One region of the Amycolatopsis sp. NPDC033938 genome, then DNA from elsewhere that is predicted to be linked to it. Evidence: predicted binding sites of a transcription regulator. Region 1 holds the regulator's gene; each other region holds the start of a gene.
The links. The regulator HspR, encoded in region 1, represses chaperone genes until heat shock. The targets are predictions, from matches to a motif close to ANNTTGAGTNNNNNNNACTCAANNT.
Positions count from the first base shown of each region.

Region 1 (4,866 bases):
GGGCGCGGCCCCCGCGGCCGCATCCGCACCGGAGGCGCAGGCCACCCCGGTGGATCCGCCCGTCGGCGGCGAGCTGCCGCTCGACGGCGAGCTCTTCGATGAAAACAACCGCTGATCGGCGAAACGGCGTGAAAGGAGGAGACGTTCGGTGAGTGCACGGGAATGGATCGGTAAGGACTTCTACCGTGAGCTGGGCGTCTCCTCCGACGCCACCCCGGACGAGATCAAGAAGGCCTATCGCAAGCTGGCCAAGGAGAACCACCCCGACGCCAATGCGGGCAACGCGGAAGCGGAGAAGAAGTTCAAGGCGGTCTCCGAGGCCTACGGCGTGCTTTCCGATACGTCCAAGCGCAAGGAGTACGACGAGGCCCGGCGCCTCTTCGGCTCCGGCGGTCCCGGCGGCTTCGGCTTCCCTGGCGGCGGCGGTGGTGCCGGCGGTTTCGACGTCGGCGACATCTTCGGCCAGGCGGGCCAGCAGCAGGGCGGCTTCGGCGGGCTCGGCGACATCCTCGGCGGTCTCTTCGGCCGCCGCGGTGCCGCCGGTGCCACGGCGAACCGGCCGCAGCGCGGTTCGGACGTGGAGACCGACGTCCGGATCGACTTCACCGAGGCGGTCAAGGGCGCGACCCTGCCGCTCCGGTTGTCGAGTCCGGCGACCTGTTCCACCTGCGGCGGGAACGGCGCGAAACCGGGGACCTCCCCGAGGACGTGTTCGACCTGCCAGGGCAGCGGGCTGGTCAGCCGGAGCCAGGGCGCGTTCGCGTTCTCCGAGCCGTGCCGTGACTGCCGTGGCCGGGGCACGATCATCGACGACCCCTGTCCGGAATGCGCGGGCGAGGGCGTCAGCACCCGAACTCGCACGCTGACCGTGCGGATCCCGCCGGGCGTCGCCGACGACCAGCGGATCCGGCTCGCCGGCCAGGGTGAACCGGGCAAGGGTGGCGCGCAGCCGGGCGACCTGTACGTCCGCGTGCACGTCGCGCCGCATGCGGTGTTCGGGCGGCAGAACCTCGACCTGACGATCACCGTGCCGGTGTCCTTCGCGGAACTGGCCCTCGGCGGCACGATCACCGTGCCGACCCTCGAGGGCAAGGTCTCCCTGAAGGTGCCGCAGGGTACGGCGAGTGGCCGCGTGCTTCGCGTGCGTGGCAAGGGAATCGCGAAACGGGACGGCGCGCAGGGCGATCTGCTGGTCACCCTGCAGGCGGCCATTCCGTCCAAATTGGACGACAAGGCCCGTGAGGCACTTGAGGCCTACGCGGAAGCCATGGCCGACCACGATCCGCGACCGGAGATCACCGAACTTCTCGAAGGCAGGTGAGCATGATGTTCGGCGGGCTGCCGCACGGTGCGGACGAAGACACGCCGGTGTTCGTCATCTCGGTGGCGGCGCAGCTTTCCGGGATGCACGCGCAGACCCTCCGGTCCTACGACCGGCAGGGTCTCGTGTCCCCGGGCCGGACCTCCGGCGGCGGACGCCGCTATTCCATGCGGGACATCGCGTTGCTGCGCGAAGTGCAGCGACTGTCCCAAGAGGACGGTGTCAACCTCGCGGGCATCAAGCGGATCATCGAGCTGGAGAACCAGGTCGACGCGTTGCGGAGCCGGATCGCCGAACTGACCGAGGAGCTCACGGCCGCGTACGTCGCCGCCGAGCAGACGGCCGCGGCCGTGCACGCCTCCTACCGCAAGGACCTCGTGCCCATGCGGCAGCAGACGGCACTGGTGGTCTGGAAACCGAAACCTCGCCGCCGCTGACCACGGGAGTTCTACCGGCCGGGGGCCCAGGGTGCGCAGTTGCTGGACCTCACCGGGCTCTTGGTCCGGTCGACTCGGGTGACAGTGGAGGATTCGGGACGTTGGGTGTCCCGGATCTTCCGTTGATCAAGCTTGTGCCCGATCACGACCGGTGGACCGGTTCACGGACTTCCTGCACTTCACCGGCGCGACGGTCTGCACCGCGAACCAGGTTGAAAAGATCCAGAGGACTGAATGCGTTCTACTGGCCGGGGACCAGGGCGCGCAGCTGCTGGACCTCCCCGGTGCGCGAGTCCATGACCCGCTGGGCCAAGGCCTTCGATTCCGGGTTCTTGCCGTCCTTCAATTCGGTCCTCGCGAGCGCGACCCCGTTGTGCTGGTGCGCGACGAGGATGTCCACGAAGTCAAGGGTGAAGTCCCCGCCATCCTTTTTGGACAGTGCTTCGAGCAGGCCCTTGTCCGTGAGCCCGTCGCCACCGTGATGGTGGTGCGCGTTCGGATCCATCGAGCCCGTCTCGGGTTTGCCCCAGGACTTTAGCCAGTTCCGCATGTCGGAGCTCTCGGTCTGCTGCGTCGCCTCGATGGCGGCCGCGAGATCCTTGAGCGGCTGTTGCTGCCCCTGTTTCGTCTGCACCAGCTTGACGATCTCCACGCCCTGGTTGTTGTGGGCGATCATCATCTGCAGGAACATCACGTCGGCGTCGTTGTACTCCGCGGACGCCGGGGCGCCCGTCGCCGACTGGGGAACCGGTGAGATCGGGGCACCGGGGCCGGTGGGTGAGCCATCACCGGTCCCGCAGCCTCCGAGGGCCACGAGACCGGCGACGAGTATCAGACCGAACTTCACTGGCGGGTCCCCTCTACTGCCGGGTCCACAGTGCCGGGGTGTTCGGCGGTTCCCAGCCTTGGATCGCCGTATGCGCCAGCTGGCAGCGGTAGGTCACGCCGCCGTAGGTCACCGTGTCGCCGACCGCGTAGGTCGTCCCGGCCGCCCAGGTGCCACCCGCGGGCGGAGTGGTGGTGCTGGTCGGGGGATTCGACGTGCTCGGCGGGTTGCTGCTGGTCGGCGGGTTGCTCGTCGTCGGCGGGTTCCCGCCGCCGATCTGCAGGTCGATGCAGCTGTAGAAGGCCATCGGCGTGTCCGCGATGTTCCAGATGGCGAGGACCTTCTGGCGGCCGCTGAAACCGCTGAGGTTCACGGTGTGCGACGTCGGGTCCTTCGGCGCGGAGTTGTTCCCGCTGATGTCGGCGATCTTGGTGCCGCCGATGTAGTACTCGTAGTTCGTGGTCCGGTGGTAGGCGGTGAACTTCCAGTTGAAGGTCACGCTGCTGCCGACCGAAGCGGCGGGCCACGACTTCGATTCGTCGTTGAGCTGCGCGAACTGCGGAAGTCCGCCGTTGCAGCTGCGGAGCCCCTTGGGGCCTTCGACGCTCTGCGGTTCGTAGACGATGCTGCCGCACCCGGACACCTTGCCCTGTGCGCAGTTCGCCTGACGGCTGGGTGGGGACAGCACGTAGCCGTGCGCGCTGGCCACCTGCGGGATGGCCACGATGGCGATGGGCGCGAGCACCGCACCGGCGGCGGCTGCCATGAGCTTACGTTTGACGGTCATGCCGGCTCCTGGGATGGAACGACGGTGTTCCCGTGAGGGGGAGCAATGTGGTCTAGACCATAGATCCGCCGGTGACCAACGGTCAATGATTCACTGACCTACTGCTGCGTAGAGCCCAGGTGGAACAGCCGATCGGCCTAATACGAAGGAACCGCCGGGTCAATCCAGGGTGAAGGGGTCGTATTTGATCCGTTCCAGGTCGGTCCCGGTGGCGAGCAGTTTCGCGATCGTCGCGCGGATCATCGACGGTGACCCGGCGACGTAGACGTCACGGTCCTTCCAGTCTCCGCGCTGCGTGACCGCCATGGCCAGCGTGCCGCGGTCGCCGCCGGGGATGGTGCCCTCCTCGGTCACCGGGGTCACCGTGAGCCAAGGGCAGGTGACGGTCAGCCCGCGGAGGTCGTCGAGGGCGTAGAGGTCTTCCGGCCGTCGGCCGCCGAAGAACAGGTGCACCGGCGGGTTGTGGCGCCAGCGGGACATGTCGTCGAGCAGGGCGAGCAGCGGCGCGATCCCGGTACCGCCGCCGATCATCAGCAGCGGACGGCTTTCCGTGTGATGCACCGAAAGCGCGCCGAGCGCGGGGCCGATGCGCCAGACGTCGCCGACCCTGGTGTGGTGGACGATCGCGCGTGAGACCCAGCCGCCGCGCACGGCGTGCACGTGGAACTCCAGCGTCCCGTCGTCATGTGGCGCCGTCGCCGGTGAGAAGTACCGCCACATCCGTGGGCGCTGCGGGACTTCGACGCTGACGTAGCCGCCGGCGCGGTACGGCAGTGGCTGGTCGGTGCGCACCTTGATGACGGCGACGTCGCGGGAGGCCTGGCGGTGTTCGACCACCGTCGCCTTCCACCACGCGGGCCCGGTCTCCTTGCCCGCGGCCTCGCGCATGCTCTTCGAAATGACGCCGTACGCGGTGACCCAGGCGTCCTCGACCTCGGGCGTCCAGTCGTCCTTCAAGAACCTTTTCAGCGCGGTGATCAGCGCGACACCGACGGCGTCGTAATGGCGGCCGAGGACGTCGAACTTCCGGTGGTCCCGGCCGAGCTGGCCGAGGAACGTGGTCAGTTCGTCGGGCCGGTCCACCATCTGTACGACGTAGACGAGTGCGCGCAGCAAACGATTTCGTTGCGTGGCCATGTTGATCGGGAACAACGCCCTGGCGTCCGGCGAAACCGAGAAGAGCACCCCGTAGAAGTACTGGGACAGCTCCTCGGCTTTCGTTTCGACGGAGGCGAAACTCTCCCTGATGAGTTTGGCCATCTGGACGGTCTTGTCCGCCGCCGGTGCTTCGATCAGCGGCGGAACGGGAACCGGTGGCGAAGATCTCGACGAACTGGGCGGATGTTCGTACTTCACTGTTTCGGCAGTCATGGGTGAACGATTTTCTCCAGTTGGATCGGGCATATTCTCCAGACCCGATGTCATCGTGCTCGTGTTCCCCCGAAGGTTCACGACTGTATGCCCGACCTTCGCAAAAGGATCCAGGAATCGTTGT
Region 1 covers NZ_JBVIRO010000001.1:189,773-194,638, reverse strand. Annotated here, with positions in the region: gene grpE (nucleotide exchange factor GrpE) at 1-115, shown strand, start outside; gene dnaJ (molecular chaperone DnaJ) at 149-1,321, shown strand; gene ACZ5ZX_RS00970 (heat shock protein transcriptional repressor HspR) at 1,327-1,758, shown strand; gene ACZ5ZX_RS00965 (DUF305 domain-containing protein) at 2,000-2,605, opposite strand; gene ACZ5ZX_RS00960 (lytic polysaccharide monooxygenase) at 2,619-3,371, opposite strand; gene ACZ5ZX_RS00955 (globin domain-containing protein) at 3,531-4,631, opposite strand.

Region 2 (4,866 bases), on a different contig from region 1:
ATGTCCTCCCGCACGTCGTCACCGATCACCCGGCGGAGATGGCGTGCCTCCAGCGCGGGCTTGTTCAGCTCGTCGCCGATGAGGAACAGGTAGCCCTTGCGGCCGCGTTTCCGCCACGCGTCGGTGACCACGTGCCGTGCCATGAAATAGGCGGCCAGTTCGTAGGATTCGCTCTTCTGCCCGCCGCCACCGCCTTCGAGGAAGATCGTGCGCAGCTGCTCGTCCATCCGGTTGTCCGACTCGAACTGCCCGACCTGCAACGGCACCCGGTCGCTGTCCGCGTCGCCGATCGCGCCGAACAGGACCTGCGGATCGGCCAGATAGCCGCGGCGCTTCAGCAATCCGTGCAGTTTGCCGAGCTTTCCCTGCATGACCCGCGGTACCCGGCGCATCGAGCCGGTGACGTCGAACAGCACCGCGATCGGCGTCGAATCGGCGTGCTCGGCCGAATCCCGGCATTCCCGGACGGCGTTCAGCGGATCGAGCGCGGGCGCGACCTTCCACTCTTTCGCGGGCTTCGAGCGGAGGCCGGCGGTGTAGCCGAAATCGTCCTCGCCCTTGGCCGCGCGGAAGGTTTTCGCGGCGGCGTAGGCGTTGTCGTCCCAGTGTCCGTGTCCCATGGTCAGGCTCCTGTCTCGGGGATGGTGAAGGGTCGGAAGGTGCGGGGGCCGTACAGCTCGCCGATCAGGTCGTCGTATTCGTCGAGCAGATCGACGGCGTCGGGCCGTTGTCCGGGGGCTTCCTGGGTGCACCACCTGGCGAACTCGCGTTGGCGGGTTTCTCCGGGTGCCAGCAGGGAAAGCATCAGCCGGTGGAGCATGTGCACGTCGGTGGCCGGGGTCATCGGCAGTCCTTTGTGGACTTCGGGTGGATAGTCGGCGGAGTTGTCCACCGCCAGCGGGAGCGCACCGTCTTCGACGGCGAAGGACCAGCCGATCAGGACGATGCCGTGCCTGCCGGGATGGACCAGCACGTTGTCCGCGGTCAGATGGCCATGGACGACGCCCGCCCGGTGCGCTCCCGCCACGGCGCGCAGGAGACGCCGGTGCATCCAGGCGTAGTCGCGGCCGTCGAGACCGTCCGGGAAGGCTTTCCCCACGTCGGCGAGAGTGAGGAACCCGTCGACGAGTGGCTCGAAGACGCTGAACGCCCGCTCGCCCCGCGCCACCGGACCCGAGGTGTCGAGCAGCCGCGGATAGTAGGGGCGCAGCCATCGGTGACGCTCAGTGAAGGCGTCGAGTGTGCGCAACGCCGTCCACTCGGCGTGGATCAGTGGGTTCAGCGCCGGGTCGCGGACGAGTTTGACCAGATGCGGTCCGGTGGTGCGGTACGTGGTCGCGATACTGCCCACCGCGTGCGGACGGGTGAGCGGGTAGGCCGACGTCGCCGTGGTGACCGTCTGGCCGCGGCCGCGTTTCCACTCGTCATAAAGGCGATTGAGGGTCGCGGACGCCTCGTGGGCGCGTGAGTCGCCGGGATTCCGGTCGGGGTGAAGCGCGGCGGCGAGTGCGCGGTAGTGACGGTGAGCGAGCCGCGGGTCGGTGTCGAACAGGGCCGTCGCTTCGGCCGCGTTCTCGATCGCCATCACGGCTTCGTCCCTGGTGAGCATAGTTTGAGTCTAGACGACTCTTACTCGGTGTGACAAGAGGCCCGAAGAAGATCTTGTCGGCATAAATCCTGTGCCCGGCTGTTCTGGCCGATGCCTACCCTCGAGCGACCGTGCGGGGGTGATCGGTGATATTCCAGGAAAAGTCCCGAGACAGTGAGCAGCGGACCCGGGCTGTGGCGGGCTTGGCCGTGCTCGGGATCGTGCTGGGGTTGCTCGCGGCCTTCGTCGGCCGATGGGCCGCCGAGGGGCTGGGCGGGACCCACGTCGTGCGCGCGGTGGTCAGCGAGTCGGACTTCACGATCACGGAAGGACAGAACGGCCCGCACACCACCTATGAGGTCCGGGCGATCACCGAAGACCGTCGCGTGATCGAACTACCGGTGAATGGGGAATTCCGCCGCGGGGAGCCCGTGGTCGCCCGCCTTTCCTCGCTGACGGACCGGGTGCTGTCCGTGCGCGGCGCGACCGCCGAGGTGGGAGCCCATCACCCCTGGGAGAAGACCGTGGCGATGGCACTGGGCGGCCTGCTCCTGGCGTTCGGCGTCGTGGCCGTGTGGCGGCTACGCCGGCCGCTGTCGTCGCGACTGGGGACACCCCGGGCGATCCCGGTACTCCTGGCCGGTGCCGCCTTGGCCGCGTTCGCCGTGCTGACACCGGTCGGCTTCGGCAGGACGGCGTATCACGCGACGGGACGTCCGGTCCTGGATCTGTGGAAGTACGGTCGTGAGGCCGGGGATCCGCCGGCGGTCGGACGAGGAGGGACCGTCGTTGCCGGGGGACTGTCCCTGCGCGTGACCGGCATCGTGCCGGAGCCGCCTGAAGGAGCCGCCGCGTGGTTGAGCGACTTCCGGGTGCTCGCGCTTCGGGTCGAGGCGGCCGGGCTGGGCGACACCACGCTGAAGCTGTCCGCCGACGCGCACGGCGAACCGCGGCGCGTCGATGGCTGCGCGGGCGCTCCGGGCACTTTCGACGGCACCTCGGGGCTGGTCTGTTTCGTGGTCCCGCCCGGCTACCGGCCGGCCTATCTCCTTGTCGGGGAACGCGACCGCGAAGCGTGGTTGACGCTGTAGCCCGAAAGGAAAGCCGCGCCGGTCCTCGCGCCGACCCGAATCGCCACTCACGACGCCCTTGTCACGAAAGTGTCCTTTGTGGACAGGCAGTCGTGGCTCACCCCTGGCCGGCCGGAAGTGCCTGAGGCTCAGGAGCGGGTCGCTTCGATCTGCCGCTCGTCCTCGGTCGAGCAACTCGTCACCGGATCGTTCGGCCCGCTCCCGCACGTCCACGCGCCGATCACCACCGGGCCGGGCCCCTGCGGCGAGTTGGCTTCGGCGGGCGTCAACTTGGCGAAGTAGTCCGTGAGCACCTGTGTCGCTTCGGCGCATTCGGTCTTCCCGCGGGCGACGACCTTGTTCTTCGCGCCCTGGAACCCGGTGATCTCACCGCATGGCGTCGCGGCGAGTGCCTGGTCGGCGGCGGGAGCGGGGGAGGACGGCGCGGGCGCGGCCGAGGGGGCAGGGTCGGCCCCGCAGCCGCTCAGCAGGATGACGGCGACCGCTGCGGGGAGTACGGAGAGGCTTTTCATGGGCCCTTCTTTTCGGGGATGGTTCATTCGACGGGGACGACGGCGGCGAACACGTTCTGCTCGCCCTTGCTGCAACTGGTGCCGCCTTGCGCGGCGGGTGCGCCGGAAACGCACAGCCAGCCGTCGACGGTCTCGCTGACCGGTTCGTCCGAGCCGGCGGACTGGCGTCCGGCGATCCTCTTGTGGAACGAGCCGACGATCCCGGTCGCGTCCGCGCACGAGACCCCCGGCCCGTTGAGTACCTGCAGGGTCAGCCCGCTCGCCGCGGTGACCGTGCCGCACGAACCCTGTACCGGTTCAGCGGGTTTCGGCTTGGGGGCGGGATTCGGGGCAGCAGACGGAGCCGGCGCGGTCTGCGAAGGGATCGGCGGCACCGAGGCGCTGGACGGGCTCGAAGGCGACGTGGCCGCCGGGAGAGCCGGTGTGGAGGTGACAGGCGGTGGCGGGCCTTCGCCCGAACAGGCGGCGAGGGTTCCGGCGGCGACGCAGACCGCGATCAGGCGCCGCCACGATCCCGTGGTCGTCGAGACGGGCAAGGCGATCCTTTCGTCGGCCGGTCGTGGCAGGCCCATTCTGGCCCGGCCGGACCCGATGTCGTGGCATTGAGCCACGTTCGATGCGCGGCAGGTTATCGCGCCGTCGGCGCGGCGGTACGCGAGGACCGCCGGTTAACTGTCCACTATGGACAATTAACATGCCGTTCACGGCGCGACAACACACCGCTGTCGTCGCGAACCGATCGGACGAATCCCGGGCCGGACCGTTAACGCCCGCCCCTGTTCTGCCGAAAAGACAAGTAAGCGCTCCGGCGTGTCCCAGTCCCCGTCACCCGAAACCGTGAGAGCGATGAAGACCGACGAACAGAACGATCCCGCGTCATTCGAGGCCACCGCACCGGCGAGCGCGGAGCTGCCCCCCACGGCACCGTGCACCGTCGTCTGGTGCGGCGGCCGCCCGTACGTCCTCGAGAGTTCCGCCGGGCACACCCGCTGGATGGGTACCGACCACCGGGGCAGGCCCGTGGCGCTGACCAGCGCGGACCTGCAACGCCGCGGCTGGAGCCACACCCGGGCCAGCTGACGCCGGAGGACCTGCCGTCGCTGGATAGGCTGCGCTGGTGAGTACGCCCCCCGAACCGAGCGTGACCAGCGAAGAGCCCTCTTTGCTGCGGCAGGCCCTGAACGTTCCCAACATGCTTTCGATCCTCCGGCTCGCCGGGGTGCCGGTCTTCCTGTGGCTGCTCCTCGGCCCGAAGGAGGACGGCTGGGCGCTCGCGCTGCTCGTGTTCAGCGCGCTCACCGACTGGCTCGACGGCAAACTCGCCCGCTGGCTCAACCAGATGTCGCGGCTCGGGCAGCTGCTCGACCCCGCCGCCGACCGGCTCTACATCCTCGCGACGCTCGTCGCCTTCCTGATCCGCGACATCGTCCCGTGGTGGCTGGTGGTCCCCCTGGTCGTCCGCGAGGCCGTACTGGGCGTCTGCGTGCTGCTCCTGCGCCACCGCGGCTTCGCCCCGCCGGAGGTCACCTACATCGGCAAGGGCGCCACCTTCGTGCTGATGTACGCCTTCCCGTTCCTGCTGCTCACCCAGGGTGGATCCGACATCGCCGCGATCGCCCGCCCGATCGGGTACGCCTTCACGGCCTGGGGTGCGGTGCTGTACGTCTATTCGGGC
Region 2 covers NZ_JBVIRO010000003.1:164,260-169,125, forward strand. Annotated here, with positions in the region: gene ACZ5ZX_RS10695 (hypothetical protein) at 1-620, opposite strand, end outside; gene ACZ5ZX_RS10700 (adenylate cyclase) at 623-1,609, opposite strand; gene ACZ5ZX_RS10705 (hypothetical protein) at 1,783-2,679, shown strand; gene ACZ5ZX_RS10710 (hypothetical protein) at 2,808-3,191, opposite strand; gene ACZ5ZX_RS10715 (hypothetical protein) at 3,215-3,727, opposite strand; gene ACZ5ZX_RS10720 (hypothetical protein) at 4,038-4,271, shown strand; gene ACZ5ZX_RS10725 (CDP-alcohol phosphatidyltransferase family protein) at 4,309-4,866, shown strand, end outside.
Region 2: the regulator HspR is predicted to act here: its motif matches at 1,610-1,634, upstream of ACZ5ZX_RS10700 (adenylate cyclase).

Region 3 (4,866 bases), 910 kb from region 1:
CGAACGCGCCGGTGATCTCCAGCAGGAAGGCGCCGGCGTTGTAGAGGACGCGGCCCGCGACCTTGCGGGCCAGCAGGGTTCCGATGCCCGCCGCGAGATGCGCGGCGAGGACGACTTCGAACGGCGCGACGAAGAATCCGATGACCAGCGGGATCTCGGTGAACGAGATCGTCCACGAGATACCGCTGCGGACGTCGACGTTGATCCCGAGTTGTTCGGCGAGCAGGAAGGCGAGCGCGAGGATCGGCCCGATCCACAACAGATCGTCGGAGGCCTCGAAGTCCAGCCACAGGCTGACCGCGGCCGCGGCGGCGATGCCCATGGTGAGTACGGCGAAGGTGTAGACGCGGAATCGACGCTCGTCGGTTCGAGCCTCCGTAACGGCCCCTCCCTTGCCCGGTGCCGCCTGTGCGGTGCTCCCGGGGCTGCCGTTCGTGTCCGGCATCCGACCTTCCTTCCCGGCTGCCCAACCGGTCTTGTCCTACCGCGACCTCGGGGACGAGGGCAATACAGTACCCCGGAGGGCGTACCCAAGTCCCATTCGAGACAGTATGAGATCACCCCAGGGTTAACAATGGGCTCGTCGCGCTGACCTGCGTGGACCAAGGGGTGAAATGGGAGCGTTATTCGCGTTCCTTCCGACTACCGGAAGTCACCTGGCACCGCGGTGGGGCCAATCTCGTGAAGTTCCCCGCGGACCCGTCAGTAGGGGCTTGAATAGCCCTATGAATAGCCACGCGATCGCCGCCGGACACGCCGAGCGGCTCGCCACAGTGGACGCCCTGCTCCCGGAAATGCCTGCACTGGAGCCTGTCGAGGGCTCCGTGTCACTCTCCGCGACAGCCGGCGACTCGGCCGCCGCCGGATTGTCGGTACGCACCGAGGCAGGACCTGATTCTGTTGACTCTCCGTGGCGGGCCCTCGTCGAACATCGTCTCGAAGCCCGGCTCACCGGTCCCCGCCCGGAAGCGGCTCTTGACGCATTACTCACCCGATGGGATGAACATCTGAAGGCGGTCGCCCCACCTGGGGATGTCGAAACGGCGGCGATCGTGGTGCGGCCGAGCCGCGATTCGCCCGGCTCGGCCGAATTGCTGCGTCACGGTTTCGCTCCGGTGCTGGTGATCGCGGTCCGGCCGGCCGACCGGCTCGCCATGACGGGGCCGCCCGCGACGCCTGGGGTGCACATCCGGCCCGCCGAGACGGATGATCTCGAAACCGCGGTCGGGCTCGAGCTGGAATTGCAGCGATATGACGCCCAGTTCGGATCTGTCACTTTGCGCGAAGGCGCGAAGGAAGCGATCACGGCGGATCTGTCGAAACAGCTGGGCCGGGAAAACCCGACGTTGTGGATCGCGGAGCTGTACGGGCGCGCGCTGGGCATGGTGCGGGTGCAGTTCCCCGACGAGACTTCGTGGATCGGCGACCGGGTCGCGGCGGACCGCGTCGGCTATCTGTCGTCGCTGGCGGTGGCCGAGCCGGCGCGGTCGAGCGGGGTGGGGTCCGCCCTCGCCGCGCACGCGCACCAGGTTTTCGACGAATGCGGGACCGAAGCCGTGCTGCTGCACCACGCGCTGGCCAATCCGCGCTCGACTCCGTTCTGGTACGCGCAGGGCTACCGGCCGCTCTGGACCTACTGGCAGCGTCGGCCCGCCGTGCGCTGATCCCGATACGCTGATCTTCGAGGATCAGGGGGTTCATGGTGACCAGCGACGATGACGCGGCGCCGGTGGCGCCGGCCGGTGTCGACACCGAAAAGCCGTCCGCGGCGAGGATCTACGACTGGTTTCTCGGCGGCACCCACAACTGGGCGGTCGACCGTGAGTTCGCCCGCGCGCTGGAACGGCAGTGGCGATGGGTCAAACCGGGTGCGCGGCACAACCGCGAGTTCATGAACCGTGTCGTGCGCGCCGCGCTGGACGCGGGCATCCGGCAGTTCATCGATCTGGGCTCCGGTGTCCCGACCGCCGGGAACGTGCACGAGATCGTCCAAGAGGAACTCGAACCGGGCGACACGGCGAAGGTCGTGTACGTCGACTACGAGCCGGTGGCGGTGGCGCACGCGGAACTGATCCTCGAACGACATGAGGCGACCGACTGGGCCGGGATCGTCCATGCGGACATGCGGCGGCCGAAGGACGTCCTGGGGCATCCGGAGACGCGGCGGCTCATCGATTTCGACCAGCCGGTGTGCCTGATGCTGATGGCCGTGCTGCATTTCGCCGGGCCGCATGACGATCCGCCCGCGCTGGTCGCGACCTATCGGAACGCGTTGGCGCCGGGCAGCTGGCTGGGGCTGTCGCATATGAGCTTCGGTGGGCAGACCGGCGAGGACGCCGACGGCCTGCGATGGATGGTCGAGCAGTACCGGAAGACGAGCAACCCGGTGTGGATGCGGGATCGCGAAGAGATCGAGCCGCTCTTCGGGGACTGGCCGCTGCTGGAGCCCGGCGTCGTGCACCTGCCTGACTGGCGGCCGGTGCGGGAGCTGCGACGGGACGAGGAAGGTGCCCGGCCGTTCGCCTGGTGCGGGGTCGCCGCGCACCCGCTTACGTCCGACCTCTGATCCCTCCGCGTCGCCTTTAGCGGGCTAAACGCGCCCCCTGGGGCACAGAGGTCCGAGGGGTGGGCAAGGTGACGCCGGTGGCGAGGGGGCAGGGAGGCCGACGGGCTCGCTGCCCGCGTCTCATGGCCGGGGGGCGAGCCGCTGACCGCAAGCCCGGAACTCCACGCCACCCAAAGATCCGACCTCCCGGGGCGTCGCGTCGCCTTTAGCGGGCTAAACGCGCCGCCCTTGGGGGCAGAGGTCTGAGGGGTGGGTGATCGCTGACGGCGAACGTCAGGGGGAAACAAACGGGTCGATCGGAGAGTTGAGCTAGTCAGACTCAACTAACCGAGGAGTGCACAGATGACCGACAACCGCCTCCTGCCCGTCCTCCCGCTCGATGACGACGTCGTGCTGCCGGGCATGATCGTCCCGCTCGACCTCACCGACACGGAGACGCGGGCCGCGGTGGAGTCCGCCCAGGCCAACACGCCTGCCCAGGCTTCCTTCCCGGGGATCCGCTCCAGCGCCGCCACCAAGGCCGAGGTGCTGATCGTCCCCCGCGTCCACGGCGAGTACGCCGAACTCGGCACCATCGCGACCGTCGAGCGCATCGGCCGCGTACCCGGCGGCAAGACCGCGGTGCTGCTGCGCGGCACCCGCCGCGCCACGGTCGGCCGCATCGCCGACGGCCCAGGCGCCGCCCGCTGGGTCCACGCCGAAGTCGCCACCGAGACCACCGACGACAACTCCGCGAAGCTCGCGTCCGAGTACAAGAGCGTCGTCCTCGCGATCCTCCAGCAGCGCGGCGGCTGGCAGATGATCGACGCCGTCCAGGAGGTCGAGGACCCGTCCGCGCTCGCCGACCTCGCGGGCAACTCCTCGTACCTGAACACCGACCAGAAGCTCGAACTGCTCTCCGCCCTCGACGTTTCGGCACGGCTCGAAAAGGCCCTCGAATGGAGCCGCGAGCAGCTGGCCGAACTCGAGGTCACCGACACCATCCGCAAGGACGTCCAGGAGGGTATGGAGAAGCAGCAGAAGGAGTTCCTGCTGCGCCGCCAGCTCGAAGCGATCCGCAAGGAGCTGGGCGAACTCGACGGCACCGCGGGCGACGACGATTACCGCGCCCGCGTCGAGGCCGCCGAACTGCCGGACGCGGTCAAGAAGGCCGCACTGTCCGAAGTGGACAAACTGGAGCGGACGTCGGAGCAGTCCCCCGAGGGCGGCTGGATCCGCACGTGGCTGGACACCGTCCTCGAACTGCCGTGGAACGAGCGCACCACCGACGTCCACGACATCGCCGCCGCGCGCGACATCCTCGACGCCGATCACGCCGGTCTCGACGACGTGAAGGAACGCATCATCGAGTACCTGGCCGTGCGCAAGCGTCGCGCGGAGTCCGGTCTCGGGCCGGTCGGCGGACGCCGTTCGGGTGCCGTGCTCGCGCTCGCCGGTCCTCCCGGGGTCGGCAAGACCTCGCTCGGCGAGTCCGTGGCGAAGGCGATGGGCCGCAAGTTCGTCCGGGTCGCGCTCGGCGGCATCCGCGACGAGGCCGAGATCCGCGGGCACCGCCGCACCTACGTCGGCGCGCTGCCCGGCCGGATCGTCCGCGCCATCAAGGAAGCGGGCTCGATGAACCCGGTCGTGCTGCTCGACGAGATCGACAAGGTCGGCGCCGACTACCGCGGCGACCCGACGGCGGCGCTGCTGGAGGTGCTGGACCCGGAGCAGAACCACACGTTCCGCGACCACTACCTGGAGGTCGAACTCGACCTGTCCGACGTCGTGTTCCTCGCGACGGCGAACGCGCTCGAGACCATCCCCGGCCCGCTGCTGGACCGGATGGAGCTGGTCACCCTCGACGGCTACACCGAGCACGAGAAGGTCACCATCGCCCGCGACCACCTGCTTCCCCGCGAGCTGGACCGCGCCGGCCTCGGCAAGGAAGACGTCAAGCTGACCGACGACGCCTTCAGCCGCATCGCCGCCGAGTACACGCGGGAGGCCGGGGTGCGTAACGCGAACCGGACCATCGCGAAGGTGCTGCGGAAGGTGGCGACCAAGGTCGCGCTGGACGAGGTCGAGTTGCCGCTGACCATCGACGCCGACGGGCTCGAGACCTACCTCGGCCGTCCGCGGCATCTGCCGGAGTCGTCGCTGCCCGCGTCGACCCAGCGCACGTCGACCCCCGGCGTGGCGACCGGCCTCGCGGTGACCGGCGCCGGTGGTGACGTCCTCTACATCGAGGCGTCGCTGGCGGATCCGGAGTCCGGCGCCACCGGGCTGCAGCTGACCGGCCAGCTGGGCGAGGTGATGAA
Region 3 covers NZ_JBVIRO010000001.1:1,100,726-1,105,591, reverse strand. Annotated here, with positions in the region: gene ACZ5ZX_RS05535 (putative bifunctional diguanylate cyclase/phosphodiesterase) at 1-445, opposite strand, end outside; gene ACZ5ZX_RS05530 (GNAT family N-acetyltransferase) at 726-1,664, shown strand; gene ACZ5ZX_RS05525 (SAM-dependent methyltransferase) at 1,703-2,566, shown strand; gene lon (endopeptidase La) at 2,909-4,866, shown strand, end outside.
Region 3: the regulator HspR is predicted to act here: its motif matches at 2,868-2,892, upstream of lon (endopeptidase La).